Regions from separate parts of the Thermoanaerobacterium sp. R66 genome, predicted to be linked through region 3. Evidence: riboswitches for the same ligand, from Rfam matches in the RefSeq annotation. Region 3 holds a riboswitch; each other region holds the start of a gene.
What was found. Region 3 has a riboswitch for S-adenosylmethionine ahead of JJQ93_RS01035 (methylenetetrahydrofolate reductase). Riboswitches for the same ligand answer to the same signal wherever they lie in the genome.

Region 1: another riboswitch for S-adenosylmethionine. It lies ahead of JJQ93_RS10295 (homoserine dehydrogenase); the one in region 3 lies ahead of JJQ93_RS01035 (methylenetetrahydrofolate reductase).
Region 2: another riboswitch for S-adenosylmethionine. It lies ahead of JJQ93_RS07205 (methionine ABC transporter ATP-binding protein); the one in region 3 lies ahead of JJQ93_RS01035 (methylenetetrahydrofolate reductase).

What each region holds. Positions count from the first base shown of each region.
Region 1 covers NZ_JAEUWW010000001.1:2,059,923-2,065,757, forward strand. Annotated here, with positions in the region: gene JJQ93_RS10275 (HD domain-containing phosphohydrolase) at 1-1,589, shown strand, start outside; gene dnaX (DNA polymerase III subunit gamma/tau) at 1,648-3,240, shown strand; gene JJQ93_RS10285 (YbaB/EbfC family nucleoid-associated protein) at 3,310-3,645, shown strand; gene recR (recombination mediator RecR) at 3,659-4,258, shown strand; SAM riboswitch class I at 4,407-4,509, shown strand; gene JJQ93_RS10295 (homoserine dehydrogenase) at 4,573-5,835, shown strand, end outside.
Region 2 covers NZ_JAEUWW010000001.1:1,414,383-1,420,217, reverse strand. Annotated here, with positions in the region: gene spoVB (stage V sporulation protein B) at 43-1,602, shown strand; gene JJQ93_RS07215 (MetQ/NlpA family ABC transporter substrate-binding protein) at 1,636-2,481, opposite strand; gene JJQ93_RS07210 (methionine ABC transporter permease) at 2,496-3,173, opposite strand; gene JJQ93_RS07205 (methionine ABC transporter ATP-binding protein) at 3,160-4,182, opposite strand; SAM riboswitch class I at 4,259-4,359, opposite strand; gene JJQ93_RS07200 (BglG family transcription antiterminator) at 4,573-5,835, shown strand, end outside.
Region 3 covers NZ_JAEUWW010000001.1:231,887-237,721, reverse strand. Annotated here, with positions in the region: gene JJQ93_RS01040 (homocysteine S-methyltransferase family protein) at 1-1,927, opposite strand, end outside; gene JJQ93_RS01035 (methylenetetrahydrofolate reductase) at 1,950-2,852, opposite strand; SAM riboswitch class I at 2,907-3,001, opposite strand; gene JJQ93_RS01030 (DUF362 domain-containing protein) at 3,151-4,080, shown strand; gene JJQ93_RS01025 (sugar phosphate isomerase/epimerase family protein) at 4,106-4,918, opposite strand; gene JJQ93_RS01020 (glucose-6-phosphate isomerase) at 4,997-5,835, opposite strand, start outside.

The sequences.
Region 1 (5,835 bases), 1.8 Mb from region 3:
TAAAGTCAACTTATGAAGAGTTAAAAAGGGAGTCTCAGGAGCTTTTAAAGAAAAACAACGAATTGCAAGATTACTATGCAGAGCTTGAGGCATCTTATGAGCAGATGGAAGCTGTGACAAACGAGCTTGAGAAATCGGAATCAAAGTATAGGACGTTGGTAGACAATATTTCAGATATTCTTTGGTTTACTGATAGTGAATATAATATAGAGTTTATTAATAATAGATCAGTAAGGTATTTAGATTATATGCCAGACGAGATGACAGGCAGAAAAATCACAGAATTCGTTCATGACGACGATAAGAAGATCATGGAAGATCTGATGAATGGCAGAATAAGCATGGCGGAAATAAAATTCAAAAAAAGAGATGGTTCAATACTCCTTACAGAAACGAGAGCCAAGGTAATAAAGAACAATGAAAATGAGATATTGGGAATTCAAGGCTTGTCGAGGGATATAACTGATTACAATAATGCGAAAAAAGAGATAATGGAGAGAAATAGGCAGATTCTGGCCATAGGAAATGTGACGCAATTGTTGACTAAAAATTTAGAACCTCGAGATGTTTTATATTCTATTGCTGAAAAAATATCCACCATTCTTTCTTCACCACTTTGTACCATAAGGACGATAAATGAGTCAGGAAGATTAGAGCTTATGGTAGCAGCAGGGGAATTGAGAGACATGCCTCTTTTAAAAGAGTTGTCGTTGTCGTCGGATGAAAATGTTAAGCTTCTTGTTTCAAAAGAGATTACTGTTTTGGATCCTAATAAATTCCCGATAGATGATAATTTGCTTTTGCGATTGAAAGAATTAAATGTAAAAAACGTGATAGCTGTTCCACTCATATCTAAAGATAAGGCTGTGGGAATCTTAAATATATTAACAACTTCAAAGCTTGCCAATGATATAAGCTTGTTGAGGTCTGTTGCTGATAGTGTGTCTGTTGCCATAGAAAATGCAAATCTATATGACGACATGAGGAATTGGTACTTTAGGACCATCGACGCTTTGGCTCATGCTGTTGAGGCAAAGGATAAATACACCAAGGGGCATTCACTTAGAGTTTCGAAGTACGCTGCAATTATAGCCGAAAGCATGGGACTGCCAAAAGATGAAATAGAAAAGATAAGGATCGCTGGTTTGTTGCATGATATAGGAAAGATAGGGGTGGCTGACAGTATACTTACCAAGCCTGGCAAGCTTACAAATGAGGAGTACGACAAGATAAAGCAACATCCAAAAATATCCAGAAAAATATTAGAACCAATTGGACTATCTAAGGATATAATAGATGGAATTGAAAAGCACCACGAAAGATACGATGGGAAAGGATATCCGTTTGGGCTTGATGACGACAACATACCGCTGATTGCTGCGATACTGTGCGTGGCAGACTCGTTCGATGCTATGACATCTGATAGATCGTATAGGAAGGGGATTTCCTTTGACGAGGCCGTAAATGAATTATTGAAGTACAAAGGCACACAGTTTAATCCGAGGGTTGTTGACAGCGTAATATCTATATACATGAGAGATAGAAAAAAGATGGAGAGGATAAAAATAGAAACGGAAGTAGCAAACTAAAAGGATATAGAAAAGTATCCTTTTTTTTGTTACAATTAAGTAAATGAGGTGTTTTTATATGTACCAATCACTGTACAGAAAGTATAGGCCCAGAAGCTTTGGGGAAGTTTTGGGGCAAAATCATATTGTCAGGACTTTAAAAAATCAGATAAAAAGTGGGCGAATAGGACATGCATACCTTTTTTGTGGTACAAGAGGTACAGGCAAGACAAGTGTTGCAAAGATTTTTGCAAAAGCTGTTAATTGCCCTAATAGCGTAGATGGGGAGCCATGCAACAAATGTCAGATATGCGAGTCTGCCAATAACAATTCTCTCATGGACATAATAGAGATAGATGCGGCATCGAATAACAGCGTTGATGATGTAAGGGAATTGAGGGATAACGTCATATATGCTCCTTCTTCATGTAAGTACAAGGTGTACATTATCGATGAAGTCCATATGCTGTCTGGCAGCGCTTTTAATGCCCTTTTAAAGACGCTTGAAGAGCCTCCGCAACATGCGATATTTATTCTGGCTACAACTGAGCCAAATAAGATACCTGCAACTATTTTGTCAAGGTGTCAAAGGTTTGACTTTAAAAGGATATCATCGAAAGTTATTTCACAGAATATAAAGAAGATAGCTGAAGACAGCCAAATAAATATAGACAGTAAAGCAATTGCACTGATTGCAAAGCATGGAAATGGCTCTATGAGGGATGCTATAAGCATACTTGAGCAGTGTGCTTCATACAACGATGTTTTAACGTATGATGATGTGTGTGATATACTTGGCACTGTAAATGATGATACATTGTTTGCTTTAGTGAATAGTTTAAACGATAGAGATGGAAAAGAAACCATAAAACAGATAGATAAGTTGATGCTTTACGGCATAGACGTAAATAATTTGGTGAAGGCTTTATTGTCTTTTTTGAGAGATGTGATTGTATATAAGACATGTGGTGATGAGTCAGAAGAGATATTAGAAACAGAGATAAATGATGTAATTAAGAAGGCTTCTTTATTTGACATGGCGTTTTTATCAAATGTGTTAGAGAAATTGATAGATCTTCAGGGAAAAATAAGATATGCTCAATCTCCAAGAATAATGCTGGAAATAACATTGCTTAAGCTTATAAATCCGGAAATCTCACCTGATATGGACAGTATTTTAGATAGACTAAGTATGTTGGAAAATGTGATTAAAAATGGAAAAGTAATGCCATCTGTAGAGAAGGATATTGTCGCTGATGATAAAACTTTAAAATCTGAGAGGGCTTTTGATGATGTAGTGGTAAAAAAAGAAGCGAAAAAAACTGATGATATAGTTGATAAAGTAGATAAGAGCATTGAGATAAATGTGAATGAAGTTTTCAAAAAACTATTAAGCATGATAAAGAAAGACAGACCGATGATTTTTTCTTTTTTAAGCTTAGGCAAACCGTATTTGAAAGATGGCAATTTTGTGATAGAATATCCAAAGGAGCATGTGTTTTACAAAGAAGAGCTTAATAAAATCGAAAATAAAGATTACATCAAAGATGCTATTAAAAGACTGACAGGTAATGATTACAACATAGTTTTTGCTACAGAAGAAAAAAATGAAGATGAACAGTTAATTGAGGCAGTAAGAAAATATTTTGGCGATGTAGAAATAATAGATTGATTAATCACTACTGAGTCAAAATTAGCATATAAATAAGAGAGAATACAAAATTAATTAGGAGGTATTTGGATGGCTAAAGGAGGATTTCCTGGCGGTTTCAACATGAATAACATGATAAAGCAAGCGCAGCAGATGCAGGAGCAAATGAAGAAAATGCAGGAGGAGCTTGAAAACAAGACGGTTGAGGAGTCTGCAGGCGGTGGAGCTGTAAAGGTAGTGGCAAATGGCAGAAAGGAGCTTATAAGCATAAAGATCGATCCGGATGTCGTTGACAAAGACGATGTAGAGATGCTGGAGGATCTTGTATTGGCTGCAGTAAATCAAGCTTTAAGAAGTGCTGAAAAGATGATTGCAGAAGAGATGGGAAAAATAACAGGAGGTTTCAACATACCTGGCTTGTTCTGAGGTGAATTAATTAATGAACGTATATTCGAGGTCATTGTCAAGGCTTATTGATGAATTATCAAGACTTCCCGGCATTGGACGCAAGACAGCTCAGAGGCTGGCGTTTTACATCTTAGATATGCCTTTAGACGATGTTGTTAACTTGTCTAATGCTATTTTAGAGGCAAAGAACAATTTAAGATACTGTAAAAAGTGCTATAACTTTACTGACAGTGAGCTTTGCAGTATATGCAGTGATGAGACGAGGGATACACATACCATATGTGTAGTTTCCGATCCCAAAGATGTAGTAGCGATGGAAAAGACGAGGGAATATCGAGGCTTATACCATGTACTTCACGGTGCAATATCGCCTATGGATGGAATAGGTCCAGAGGATATAAAGATAAAAGAGCTGTTGGAGAGGATAAAAGACGCTGAAATCAATGAAATAATATTAGCTACAAATCCAGACATAGAAGGCGAGGCAACTGCAATGTACATCGCAAAGCTTATAAAACCTTTTGGAATAAAGGTGACAAGAATTGCACATGGTGTACCGGTAGGCGGTGACCTCGAATACACAGATTCTGTAACACTGTCAAGGGCTTTAGAAGGCAGAAGGGAAATGTAAGTGATCGAAATTGAATCTTTTAACTAAAAGGTACTATGTTGATGTAAGAAAATGTGGAAAAGATAAAAAATCTAAAAATATGTATTGATTCTTAGCGTATAAAGTGATAATATAAATATCAACAAATTTAAAAGAGAATATTGAAGGCCTCTTATCAAGAGTGGTGGAGGGACTGGCCCGATGAAACCCGGCAACCGGCATTTATATGCGTTTGGTGCCAAATCCTGCAGGGAAAACCTGAGAGATGAGAGGAGTGGCGTATTTTGGCCCTCTTCTCATTGAAGAGGGCCAAAAATTTTTAGGAGGTATGCCACATGGAATTTAAGATTGGATTGTTGGGATTTGGAACAGTAGGAAGCGGAGTCTATAAAATAGTCGCATCAAGAAAACAGCATATAAAACAAAAAACGGGGTTTTATCCCGAAATAAAAAAAATACTAGTGAAGCATCCTGATAAGCCGAGAAATGTTAATGGTGTAGATGAAATACTAACAACTGATGCTAACGAAATCTTGTGTGATAGCGAAATAAGTGCAATAATTGAAGTAATGGGAGGAATTGATCCTGCTTACGAGTACGTAAAAAAGGCGATAATTTCTAAAAAACATGTAATTACTGCAAACAAAGAGTTAATAGCAAAATATGGAGACGAGCTTAGAAAAATGGCAGATGAAAATGGTGTATTTTTGAAATTTGAAGCAAGTGTCGCTGGAGCAATCCCCATTATACATCAAATTGAGAGGCTCAAAATAACCGATGAAATAAATTTTGTAGGAGGGATAATAAACGGTACTACAAACTACATATTGACGCAAATAACAGAAAAGGGAATGAAATATGATGAAGCACTTTTATCAGCTCAAAAAAGAGGTTATGCTGAAAGCAATCCGGATTACGATATAAAAGGATTCGATGCTTTGTATAAGCTTGTGATTCTCATAAAAAAAGCATTCGATGCTGATGTTTCTGCTAATTCAATATTGAGATATGGTATAAATGAAATAAAAAATGACGATATATATTATGCTGAAAAATTGGGATACAAGATTAAACCATTTGCATGGGCTAAATACGAGAAAGGAAACGTCTATGCGAGTGTAGAGCCTATATTGATAGAAGATAGCAACATTTTAGCAAGTGTTGGTGATGTAAACAATGCTGTTATACTGAGAGGAGACAGTTTTAAAGAGCTAATTTTTATTGGAAAAGGTGCAGGACAAATGCCTACAGGTGATTCGGTTGTTGCAGATTTAATAGATATACTATTGAATTATGATATAAAAACGAATCATACGTCTAAACGCATTTCAGTTTTTAATGGTAGTTTTACAGATGTATTTTATATAAAACTTAAACCATTTTACAAGTTTAATATAAAAAATATTTTAAAATTTTTTACTGATAATGGCGCTTCGTTTAATGAGTCTGTTTATGATGGAAATACTTTTGCGGCTGTTTTCAAGCTTTTTGATAATGATATAAACAGGTTTATAGAAAGTTTAGAAAACAAAAAAATGTGTACAATAGAAAGTCTCTTCAAAGTGTTGCATGATGACAATGAAGTGGATAATAAACAA
Region 2 (5,835 bases), 1.2 Mb from region 3:
ATATATTATGTGCCGCGAATAAACTATTGTGAGGTGTCGTGTATGCGCAATAGATCTTTTGTTCGCGGTGCTTTTATTTTGACTATAGCAAATGTTGTAGACAGGGCTATTGGCTTTGTCTTCAGAATCATCCTTTCTAATCTGCTGGGTTCTGAGGGAACTGGGATATATCAAATAGCGCTGCCAATCTACTTTGTATCAATAACATTTATAACATCAGGAATTACGGCTGTTACTTCTCGGTTTGTGTCTGAGGAAAGAGCCAAAAATAACAAAAGAAATATTTTCAGCATAATGGAAGTTTCATTTTTTATCGTAATTATAATGGGCATAGCAATTTCATCTATAATATTCTTTAATGCCAAGTACATATCAAACAACTTGCTTCATGAGCCACGAGCGTATCTATCAATATTGATTTTTTCACCTGTACTGATTGTAGTTTCATCGTCTTCTATATTCAAAGGATTTTTTCAAGGATTAATTAACATGGTTCCTGCATCGGTGTCTGAGATTGTTGAGCAGATAGTGAGAGTTTTTTTGACGTTGTATCTATTCAGCGTATTTACAGGAATGAAGCTGGAGTATGCTGCAGCAATAGCCGTATTTGGAATAGCCATAGGAGAAGTAACAAGTTTTATCATGTACATATTTTACTACAGGCGCGAATTAAAATACATAAATGAGGAAATGCCAAATGAAGGTACTATATGGAGTAAGGCAGATATTGCAAAGACAATAGTAAAGACGTCTTTTCCTATTACTATTTCAAGGATGATTGTAAACATCTTGGACTTGTTTGAATCTCTCATCATACCTTCAAAGCTTGTCAAATCAGGACTTTCACACAAAGAAGCTATATCTGAGTTTGGAAAGCTGTCTGGAATGGCTTATCCACTTGCATATATGCCTGCAGTTATAACAATGAGCTTGTCAGTTACAGTGCTTCCTGCAGTATCAGAAGCGGCATCTTTAAAAAGATGGGATGCAGTAAGGCAGAGGATAAATCAAGCCATAGGATATACTACTATGATAGGCATACCAGCAGCCGTATTGTTTTTGATGTTGCCTGATGAAATAGCTTCATTGCTTTACCCTAAAAGTCCAGGAGTAGGTTTGTTAGTTAAGGTAATAGCTGCAGGAAGCATTTTTGCATACCTGGAGTCTATAGTCACAAGCATATTGAATGGGCTTGGGATGCAAAACTTGGTTTTGAGAAATTCTGTCATCTGGACTACAATTTCTGTAATTGCCATGTATCTATTAGTGCCTATACCAAGTTTAAGGCTTTTCGGGTATATTTACGGCTTCATATTCGCTGATGCTTTTGTCTTCCTCTTAAATTTTAAAGCATTAGTTAAGATTACTAACTTAGATATTGATTTTAACAATTGGTTCTTAAAACCGCTTATAGCTGCACTTATAATGGGGATTTACGACACGATCATTTATTTTAATCTGGCTGCGGTAGTCGCAAACGAATGGATCACAATGTCTATTACAGTATTATCAGGATTTTTAGTATACATTGCATCATGTCAACTTGTAAAGCTTCCATATTTAGAAGATTTGAATAGATTGATATTTTCCAGGAATAAATAATAAAAACCCGCTTTAAACGGGTTTTTTCTCATGTTAAAAAGCTGGAACTATAGCGCCTTTGTACTTGTCTTCGATAAATTTCTTGACTTCATCAGAATTTAAGGCTTTTGCCAACTTTTGTATCGCTGGGTCATTTTGATTGTCTTCCCTTACGACTAACACATTAGCATAAGGAGAATTTTTGTCTTCCATAAAAATTGCATCCTTTAAAGGGTTTAAGTTTGCCTCTAATGCAAAATTAGTGTTTATAATGGCCAAATCCACATCTTGAAGCGTCCTTGGAAGCTGAGGTGCTTCAAGCTCTACAATCTTTAAATGCTTTGGATTATCCACGATGTCTCTCGGGGTTTGTGTAAGGCCATTTGGGTCTTTTAACTTAATTAACCCTTCTTTTTGCAGTAGAAGCAGCGCTCTTCCTTCATTTGTAGCATCGTTTGGAACAGCCACTGTTGCACCGTCTTTTAATTCATCTTTTGACTTGATCTTTTTTGAATATGCCCCCATCGGTTCTACATGCACTTTGACTAATGGCACCAATTTTACATTGTTTTTCTTTTCGAAGTCCTCAAGGTATGGAACGTGTTGGAAGAAATTTGCGTCGATTTGCTTGTCGACAAGTGCAGTATTTGGCGTCACATAGTCGGTAAATTCTTTTATTTCAAGATCTACGCCTTCTTTTGCAAGAATAGGCTTTACTACATTAAGTATTTCTGCATGGGGGTTTGGCGTTGCACCAACGACTATCTTCGTCATTTTAGTAGAGGTATCTGTGTTTGAATTTGCGTTGGATGTAGCGGCTGTGTTGTTGGATTTTGTGCATCCTGATAAGATAAATGCAAATGTCAATATGAGAGTGAGAAATAAAAATGATTTTTTCATTACATACCATCCTTTCATCTTTTATCAACTTTTTTTGCAAGATAGTTTCCTATTCTTTGCACGATTTCTACAAAGATTATTAAGACTATGATTGTGGCAATAAGCACATCTGTCTGAAACCTTTGGTAGCCATATCTTATAGCCAGATCTCCAAGACCACCTCCTCCAATAGCACCTGCCATAGCAGAATACCCTAAAATATTTATCACTGTAAGAGTTATTCCCAATATAAGTGATGGCAATGATTCTGGAATCATGACTTTGAATATTATCTGTGGTATTGAAGCGCCAACAGATATAGATGCTTCAATGACGCCCCAGTCTACTTCTTTAAGAGATGATTCTACAACTCTTGCTACAAATGGGGCTGCAGCAATGGACAGTGGTACAATAGCAGCGGTAGGTCCTATAGTTGTGCCAACAATAAGCCTTGCCAATGGGAAGATTGCGATTATGAGGATTATGAACGGCACTGACCTCATGACATTGATCACAGTACCTAATACCTGATTTAACTTTAGATTTTCCTTTATATGACCTTTGTCGGTTATGACAAGTATTATGCCTAGAGGCAGTCCTATTATTACTGAGAAAAGTGTTGAGAAAAACACCATGTACAAAGATTCCCAAAGAGGTTCTTCCATAAGCTGCCACAAGTTTAATAAATACTGGAATATGTTAGACGATACCATTTTTAAGCACCTCTATTCTAAGACCATTGTTTTCTAAAAATTTTATAGCATTTTTTATGGAATTCTGTTCACCGCTTATTTTTATTAAGAGATTTCCTATCTGTGAGTTTTGCACTCTTTCGATATTTCCGGAAATGATATTCACTTCAACATCGAAATTCTTTATCATATGGGATATGACAGGCTGGTTGCTGCTGCTACCAAAAAACGATAATCTCAAGATTTCCTCATTTGGATTTTCGTCATCAAGCAATATGTCTGGCGGAAGTTCAGCTATCATATCTTTTAAAAATCTCTTAGATGTTTCTGTTGAAGGATTTGAAAAGATGTCTATTACATTTCCTTCCTCGATAATCATTCCGTCTTCCAAAACTGCCACTTTGTCGCACAGATTTCTTATTACAGACATTTCGTGCGTTATTACCACGATTGTAATTCCGTATTGTTTGTTTATGTCCTTTAAAAGATTTAAGATGGATTCTGTCGTGGTAGGATCTAAAGCGGATGTGGCTTCATCAGATAGAATTATGTCTGGATTGTTTGCTAAAGCTCTTGCAATGCCTACCCTCTGTTTTTGTCCCCCAGATAGCTGCGAAGGGTATGCGTACTTTTTGTCTTTTAAATCTACCACATCCAGTAATTCATCAACGCGTTTTTTTATGACAGAATCGCTGACTTTCGAGATCTTAAGAGGAAATGCTATGTTCTCATACACTGTAGAGTTCATCAAAAGATTGAAATGCTGAAATATCATGCCAATCTTTTTTCTCATATTTCTCAGTTCTTTTGAATTTAACTTTGTCATTTCTACGCCGTTTATCAGTATGCTGCCAGATGTAGGTTTTTCCAACATGTTTATGCACCTTATCAATGATGATTTCCCGGCACCGCTTAGACCCATTATGCCGTAAATTTCACCATCACGTATAGTTAAGTTGATGTCTTTTAAAGCTATTACCTCTTTTCCGTTTGTGTTGTAAACTTTGCTTAAGTTTTTTATTTCGATCAAATCATTTCACCTTCTTTTCACAAATGTAGTTTAAAAAAGCAATAAAAAAAACCTCCAATGAAAGAGGTTTCGTCCTCTCTCATCTCTCAGCAATCGCTGCAGGAATTGGCACCATTGCACATACGTGCCGGTTGCCGGGTTTCATCGGGCCAGTCCCTCCACCTCTCTAGATAAGAGAATAATTTCGTTTTTAGTTGTTAAAATGATTATATAGGATGGATGTTGAAAAGTCAAGCAAAATTTTCATGCGACAATATTAAATTTTTGTCATAATAAATCTGACAGTGTATTCACAAGTTTGTGTTGATTTAATCAATAAATTGATTATAATTAAGATGAAAGATAAGTTAACTTATTAATAATTTGTCATAGACGAAAGGACAAATATCTATGAAAGAGTTAAGTAGGCGCCAATTAGAAATCTTCAAAAAGGTTATTTCAAAAGAAGTTTCCAGTTTGGACGATATCGTCGTTTTGTACAAGTTAAGCAAAAGGACTGTTTACAGAGAAATAAATGCAATAAATGAATATATAAAAGAATACAATTTGAAGCTTAAAAATGACGATGGAGTACTAGTCTTAGAAGGAACTGATAATGATATCGAAAAATTCAAATTCGATGTAATAGGTTATAGGCCAAGCATTGACGCTGATAAAAGGCGAAAGTTGATACTATCTGAGCTTTTGCAGATGAAAGAACCTGTAAAACTTGAGTACTTCGCTAAAGAATACAATGTGACTACGGCAACAATAAGCTATGACATTAAAGAGATCGATAAATGGCTAAACAAGCAAAATGTTACAATTGTAACTAAGCCTGGCGTTGGCATATACGTAAAAGGCGATGAAAGCAATATAAGAAGGGCCATAATAAATTTTCTGTATGACAATGTGGAGACAAAAGACCTAATTGAGTTTTTAAATAAAGGGTACAATAATATAAACAAGCTTAGTGAAGACATAAATGATAGATTACTCAGGCTTATAGACTACGATACGGTTTTAAAGATAGAGAAGGCTATACAAAAATTGGAGAAATCCCTTGATTACGAATTAGCAGAAAGCTCCTACATGGGGCTTACGGTGCATCTGGCATTGGCGCTAAAAAGAATAAAAGAAGGCGAAAAGATAAAAATAGGTAATGAAAGCCTCTATGAGCTTAGGAAGTCAGATGAGTATAAGTTTGCAGAAATGCTTGCCAGGTTTCTGGAGGAAGAATTTGATATATCTATTCCAGAAGATGAAATCGGATATATAACGATTCATCTACAAGGAGCAAGGTACAGGGCAAATACCGAAGACGTAAATGACGAGCTGTTAAATGAAATACTGCATGAGATGGTCAGCGTTGCAGAAGATGAATTTGGCACTGATCTTAAAGGCGATACGATGCTTTTAAGCGGTTTAAAGACGCACTTAAGGCCTACTATCTTTAGACTTCGCATGGGTCTTGCGATTAGAAATCCGCTTATAAATGACATAAAAGAACGGTACAGCGGTTTATTTGAAAAATGTATATCTATTGCAAATGTGATTAAAGACAAGCTTAATGTTGATGTGCCTGATGATGAAATCGGATATATTGCGATGCATTTTGGCGCATCCATAGCAAGAAAAAGCGATATGATGAAAAGGCACAATATTTTAGTCGTG
Region 3 (5,835 bases):
CATACTTATCTCCTACATCTTTAAGCGCAGGTATTATCGTATTATCTACTATGCTTAATGGTTCTAATCCTTCATTAAGTATTTCCATCACTAATCTATCTATATCAGCCTTTTTGCCATCTAATATATTTCTGTAAAGCATCTCGCTTGCATTACTATCTGTTTTTTTCCCTACAGATAATACTTGCGTCTTATTTATCCCATCATCTTTCTTATATGTATTTATGTATCTTTCGCATCTTTTATCCCTTGATGATAAGACCATCGAAGCGTTCAATATATCCATTGTTATCTTATCATTTGGATTGACTATAACAGCATCTAAGCCGTATGATATCGCCATCGCAAGAAATGCAGTATTTATAAGTTGCCGCTCAGGCAATCCATAAGATACGTTGCTAAGTCCTATGACCGTACTTACTCCAAGCTTAGACTTAACAAGATTGATGGCTTTTAATGTTTCTATTGCTGCTGTCTGCTCAGATGACACTGTAAGTGCGATACAGTCAATTATTATATCTTCTTTTGGTATTCCATACTCTAAAGCGGCTTTTACAATCTTCTCAGCGTTTCTAAGCCTTTCATCTGCATTTTTAGGAAGACCGTCATCACTTATTGTAAGTCCTATAACACTTGTGCCGTATTTTTTGACAATAGGCAATACTTCTTGTAAACTTTTCTCTTTTGCACTGACAGAATTTATAATAGGCTTACCTCTGACTATCCTTACCGCTTTTTCAATCGCCTTTACATTGCTACTATCTATCTGCAATGGCACATTGACGATGTTCTGTACCTGCGAAACGATTTTAGGCATCAATTCCTCTTCGTTTATGCCAGGCACACCAATATTCACGTCAAGTACGCTTGCGCCAAGTTTTTCCTGCGATACAGCTTCATCGTAGATCAGATTATAATTGCCTTCTTTGATAGCTGCACTCAATTTCTTCTTTCCTGTAGGATTTATCCTTTCGCCGATTACACACACAGGATAATCGCTGCCTATGAAAACAGTCTTTGTATTTGATGAAACTGCTGTGTATTCTTTCACGGCAGTTTTTTTCTCTGTATCATGTATCTCAGCTTTCAAAAGCTTAATAAATTCTGGAGTCGTCCCACAACAACCACCAACAATAGATGCCCCGCATTCTAAAAGCTTTTTTGTCTCGACGGCAAATTTCTCTTTCGTAATGTCGTAAAGAGTCAATCCATCCTCTAAATGAGGCATTCCTGCATTTGGCTGCGCCAAAATTGGTATCCTTGAAACTTCAGCCATCTTCTTCACTATGTCTGCCATCATGTCAGGTCCCGTAGAGCAATTGACACCTATGGCATCAAGGCCAAGCCCTTGAAGACTTACTACTGCTGTAACAGGGTCTGTCCCCATAAGCGTCCTTCCATCTTCTTGAAACGTCATGGTACAAATTACCTTTAAATTAGTATTCTCCTTTACAGCAAGAATAGCCGCCTTCGCTTCTAATATATCTGACATAGTCTCAATAAGTGCCAAATCAGCACCGGCTTTTTCCCCTTCTACAGCAACCTCTGCAAAGGCACTATAAGCCTCGTCAAATGTCAGCTTGCCAAAAGGTTCCATCAGTTCGCCAATAGGCCCTATAGAAAGAGCAACGGCTTTATTACCAGCAGCTTTTCTGGCTATCTGTACTGCGCTTTTGACTATTTCAGGCAATTTATCTGAAAGATTGTAAGATTTTAATTTTATCCTATTGGCGCCAAATGTATTTGTCTCAATAACATCTGCCCCTGCATCAATATACGACTTGTGGATTTCGTACACAATATCCGGATGTAAGAGATTGTAATATTCAGGGCATTCTCCTGTTTTAAGTCCTTTTTTCTGAAGCATAGTGCCCATTGCTCCGTCAAAGACGATTATGCTATTCTTTAAATTCTTAAAAATATCCAATTGCAACATCTCCTTATGATGACTACAATACTTCTTCTATATCATTTTGTCTCATGTTCTTTACGCCATTTACAATGTCAACAACTATATCTGTCTTGCCAAGTGGCATGATATGAACACCACCCACTTTATTTTTTATCTTGTTTATAAACTCTATTGCAATTTTTGTCCCTTCACCTTTTTCACCGTTTTTCAACCTGTCTATTATTTTTTCAGGTATCTCGATGCCAGGCACCTTTTCGTTCAAGTTAACAGCCATCTTATAGCTTTTAAGGGGTAGCACCCCTACTAAAACCGGAATATCAAATTGCTCTACGGCATCAAGAAATCTGTATAAAATCTCATCATCGTAGACAGGCTGAGTCTGTATGAAAGATGCTCCACATTCTATTTTCGTCCTTAATTTTTCTATTGATTCAGGTCTTAAATCATTTGGATTTGCTGTTGTCCCTATGCAGAAATTTGTAGATGATTCCAACTTATTTCCGTTGTAGTCAAAGCCATCATTTAGCGACTTTGCTATCTTCACAAGACCTACAGAATCTACGTCGTACACGCCTGTTGCCTGTGGCACATCACCTCGTTTTGGATCGTCTCCTGTAAGGGCAAGGATATTTCTGACTCCAAGAGCATACGCACCCAAAAGCTCTGCTTGAAGGCCAATAAGATTTCTGTCCCTACACGTTAAGTGAAATATGGTTTCTATATTTAGATGATTTTGCAAAAGATGTGCCAATGCAATAGGGCTCATTCTCATATTTGCCATAGGACAATCAGTTATATTTAATGCATCTGCTATTCCATATAATTTTTTCGCTTCTTCAATAGAATTCGAAATATCAGCTCCTTTTGGCGTCGATATCTCCACGGTTATGACAAATTGCTTATTTTTAAGTTTCTGGCACAAATTTTCAGAATTTCGCAAAACGACCCCTCCTTAAAATAAAAAAACTCTTCGCCAAAAGAAGAGATATTTTTGCTCCCATCTTTCAGCGATATGCTGCTGGAATTGGCACCGTGATATCCGGTTGCCGAGCTTCATAGGGCCAGTCCCTCCGCTACTCTTGATAAGAGTTTACTATATTAATTTATTAAATTATATGATACCGTCCTCTGGTACAATTGTCAATGAAATATTTGTTGAAATGTTAAAATTACTTAGGCTTTTTGCTTAGATATTTTAATTTTTGATAAAATGCAAATCATATATATGAGGTGATTTTATGAGGTACAGAAAAATTGTAGAACCAGTAGTAGCAATAGCATCTGGCCCTGATGAGATACAAAACTTAAATACCGCTTTAAACTTATTACCTTTGCAAAATCTAATCGAAACGGGTAATACCGTTGTAATAACGCCAAATTTCGTTAAAAGCAAGCCTCCTCAAAGCGGTACGATAGTAGGACCAGATACATTGAGAGCCCTTATAAGATACGTAAAGTCTAAAAATCCTGGCAGGATTGTGATTGCCGCCGGCTCTGGTGGAGATCCTACGCCTAAAGTTTTATCTGACAATGGATTTGATAAAGTCATTTCAGAAGAAGGCGTAGAATTTGTAGATCTAAATTACGGTCCTTACGTAGAATTGCTGCTGGACGACTGTCTTTTAAAATCAACAAAAGTAAATGAACTTTATGAAAAAATGGATGTACTAATTTCATTCACTCAAATGAAAATGCACGAAGAAGCTACAGTATCGCTTGGAATAAAAAACATAGCTTTAAGCTGGCCTCCCGCAGAAATACACGGATTTCCCAAAAAAAATTTAGGCATACACGATGACCTTCACAATTTCATAAGGGCCATGGCTGAAAAAATATCTATAGATCTTACAATATTAAGCGGTCAAGAAGCGATGATAGGCACAGGGCCATCAGAAGGAAAGCCTATCAATGCAAACATGATAATAGCAGGAACAGATCCTGTAGCAACAGATACAGTAGGTGCCAGAATGTTTGGACTTATGCCTCAAGGCGTCAACTACTTGTTTCAATGTGCTAAAAGAGGTGTAGGCACAGGTGAGCTTAAAAATGTCACTATCAAAGGCATACCATTGCAACAAGCTGAACTGAATTTCTCTACGCAGGCGTATGGCTATGGCATCGCCTTAGATTCAAGCGGAATAAAGCAGATGGTGCCAGGAAAAGTCTAAAGATAAGGGTTTACTTCCCTTATCTTTATTTTTCAAAGATGCTTTTTAGGTATTCAATGCCTTCTTTTAAATCATCAATATCCTTATAGTTGTTTCTGTAGACTTCCATTATGATAGATCCATTGTAATCCAATTTTTTTAACTCTCTATTAAGCTTTGCAAAGTCAAAACTTCCTCTGCCTGGAAGGTACAAACTGCCGCAATCATCGTAATCGCATAAATGGACATTAACGAGTTTATCTCCCATTGATTTTAAGTATTCAAATGGATCTTTCTTGCTTTTCATCGCCTGCTTTATATCCAATGTAAAATAAACATTTCTGCTTTTCACAGCCTGTCTTATGAATGTAGCGAATTCTGGATATGCAAACCAACACCAATAGACATTTTCCCAAGAAAATTTAACCCCATATTCTCCTGATGTATCAGCTATATAATCCACATATTTCGCAATCTTGTCAAAATCAATATTAGGCGTCGTATCTTTTTTAACAGCAGGTCCGTGAAAAACGTATATTTTTGCCTTAAGTATCTTTGCTGCTTTCAAGACTTTAATAAGCATCTTTGAGGCATCGTTCCTTTGCCTTTCAGTTGCTGAAAAAAGCTGCGGTTCAAACTGAGTGCCTATAGCATGTATTGAATTAACTTCAATGCCGTATCTATCTAAATCATCCCTCATAGCTTTGCAATAATCTTCATCATATTCGCTGTAAGATTCCAAAAAAACTTCTACACTCTTTATGCCCATTTTAGCTATTATAGGAATCGTTTCCTCTGTAAGATAGTCAGGATAAAAACAAGCCGTCGATATGCCAACTTCCATTTCATCACCATCCAAAAACAATTCTCATATATAATATTATACATGAAATCATTCTGACAAAAAAAGATATGCCAATCGGCATATCTTTCATAACTATCTCTTTAGCCTCTTTTCCAATTCTTCTTTCTCTTTTTCATAACCTGGTTTGCCTAAAAGTGCAAACATGTTTTTCTTGTACGCTTCAACGCCTGGTTGATCAAACGGATTAACGCCATTTAAATAACCGCTTATGCCACAAGCCATCTCAAAGAAGTATACAAGGTATCCAAAATTGTAAGCCGATATCTCAGGCACATTCACAATCAGGTTAGGCACTCCGCCGTCATTGTGAGCAAGCACCGTACCTTCAAAAGCTTTCTTGTTTACGAAATCAACTGTCTTGCCTGTCAAGAAATTAAGCCCGTCAATGTTATCTTTATCTTCATTTATAGTTATTTCTTTAAGTGGTCTTTCAACATTTATGACAGTCTCAAACATTATCCTGCTGCCATCTTGAATGAATTGTCCCATTGAGTGCAAATCTGTAGAAAAATCAACTGAAGCAGGATATATTCCTTTGTGATCTTTTCCTTCACTTTCACCAAAAAGCTGTTTCCACCACTCTGAAAAATAGTGAAGCCTTGGCTCATAGTTGACTAAAATTTCAACTGATTTTCCTTTTCTGTAAAGAGCATTTCTTACAATAGCATACTGCATACTTAAATTTTCTTTGATGTCCGGCTTTTTGAAGACTATAGATGCATCGTATGCACCTTTCATCATTTCATCGATATTTATTCCTGCAGCCGCTATAGGAAGCAGACCTACAGCCGTCAAAACCGAGTATCTTCCACCTACATCGTCAGGAATCACAAAAGTCTCGTATCCTTCTTCGTCAGCCAGTTTTTTAAGGGCACCTTTTTGCCTGTCTGTCGTAACATATATCCTTGACT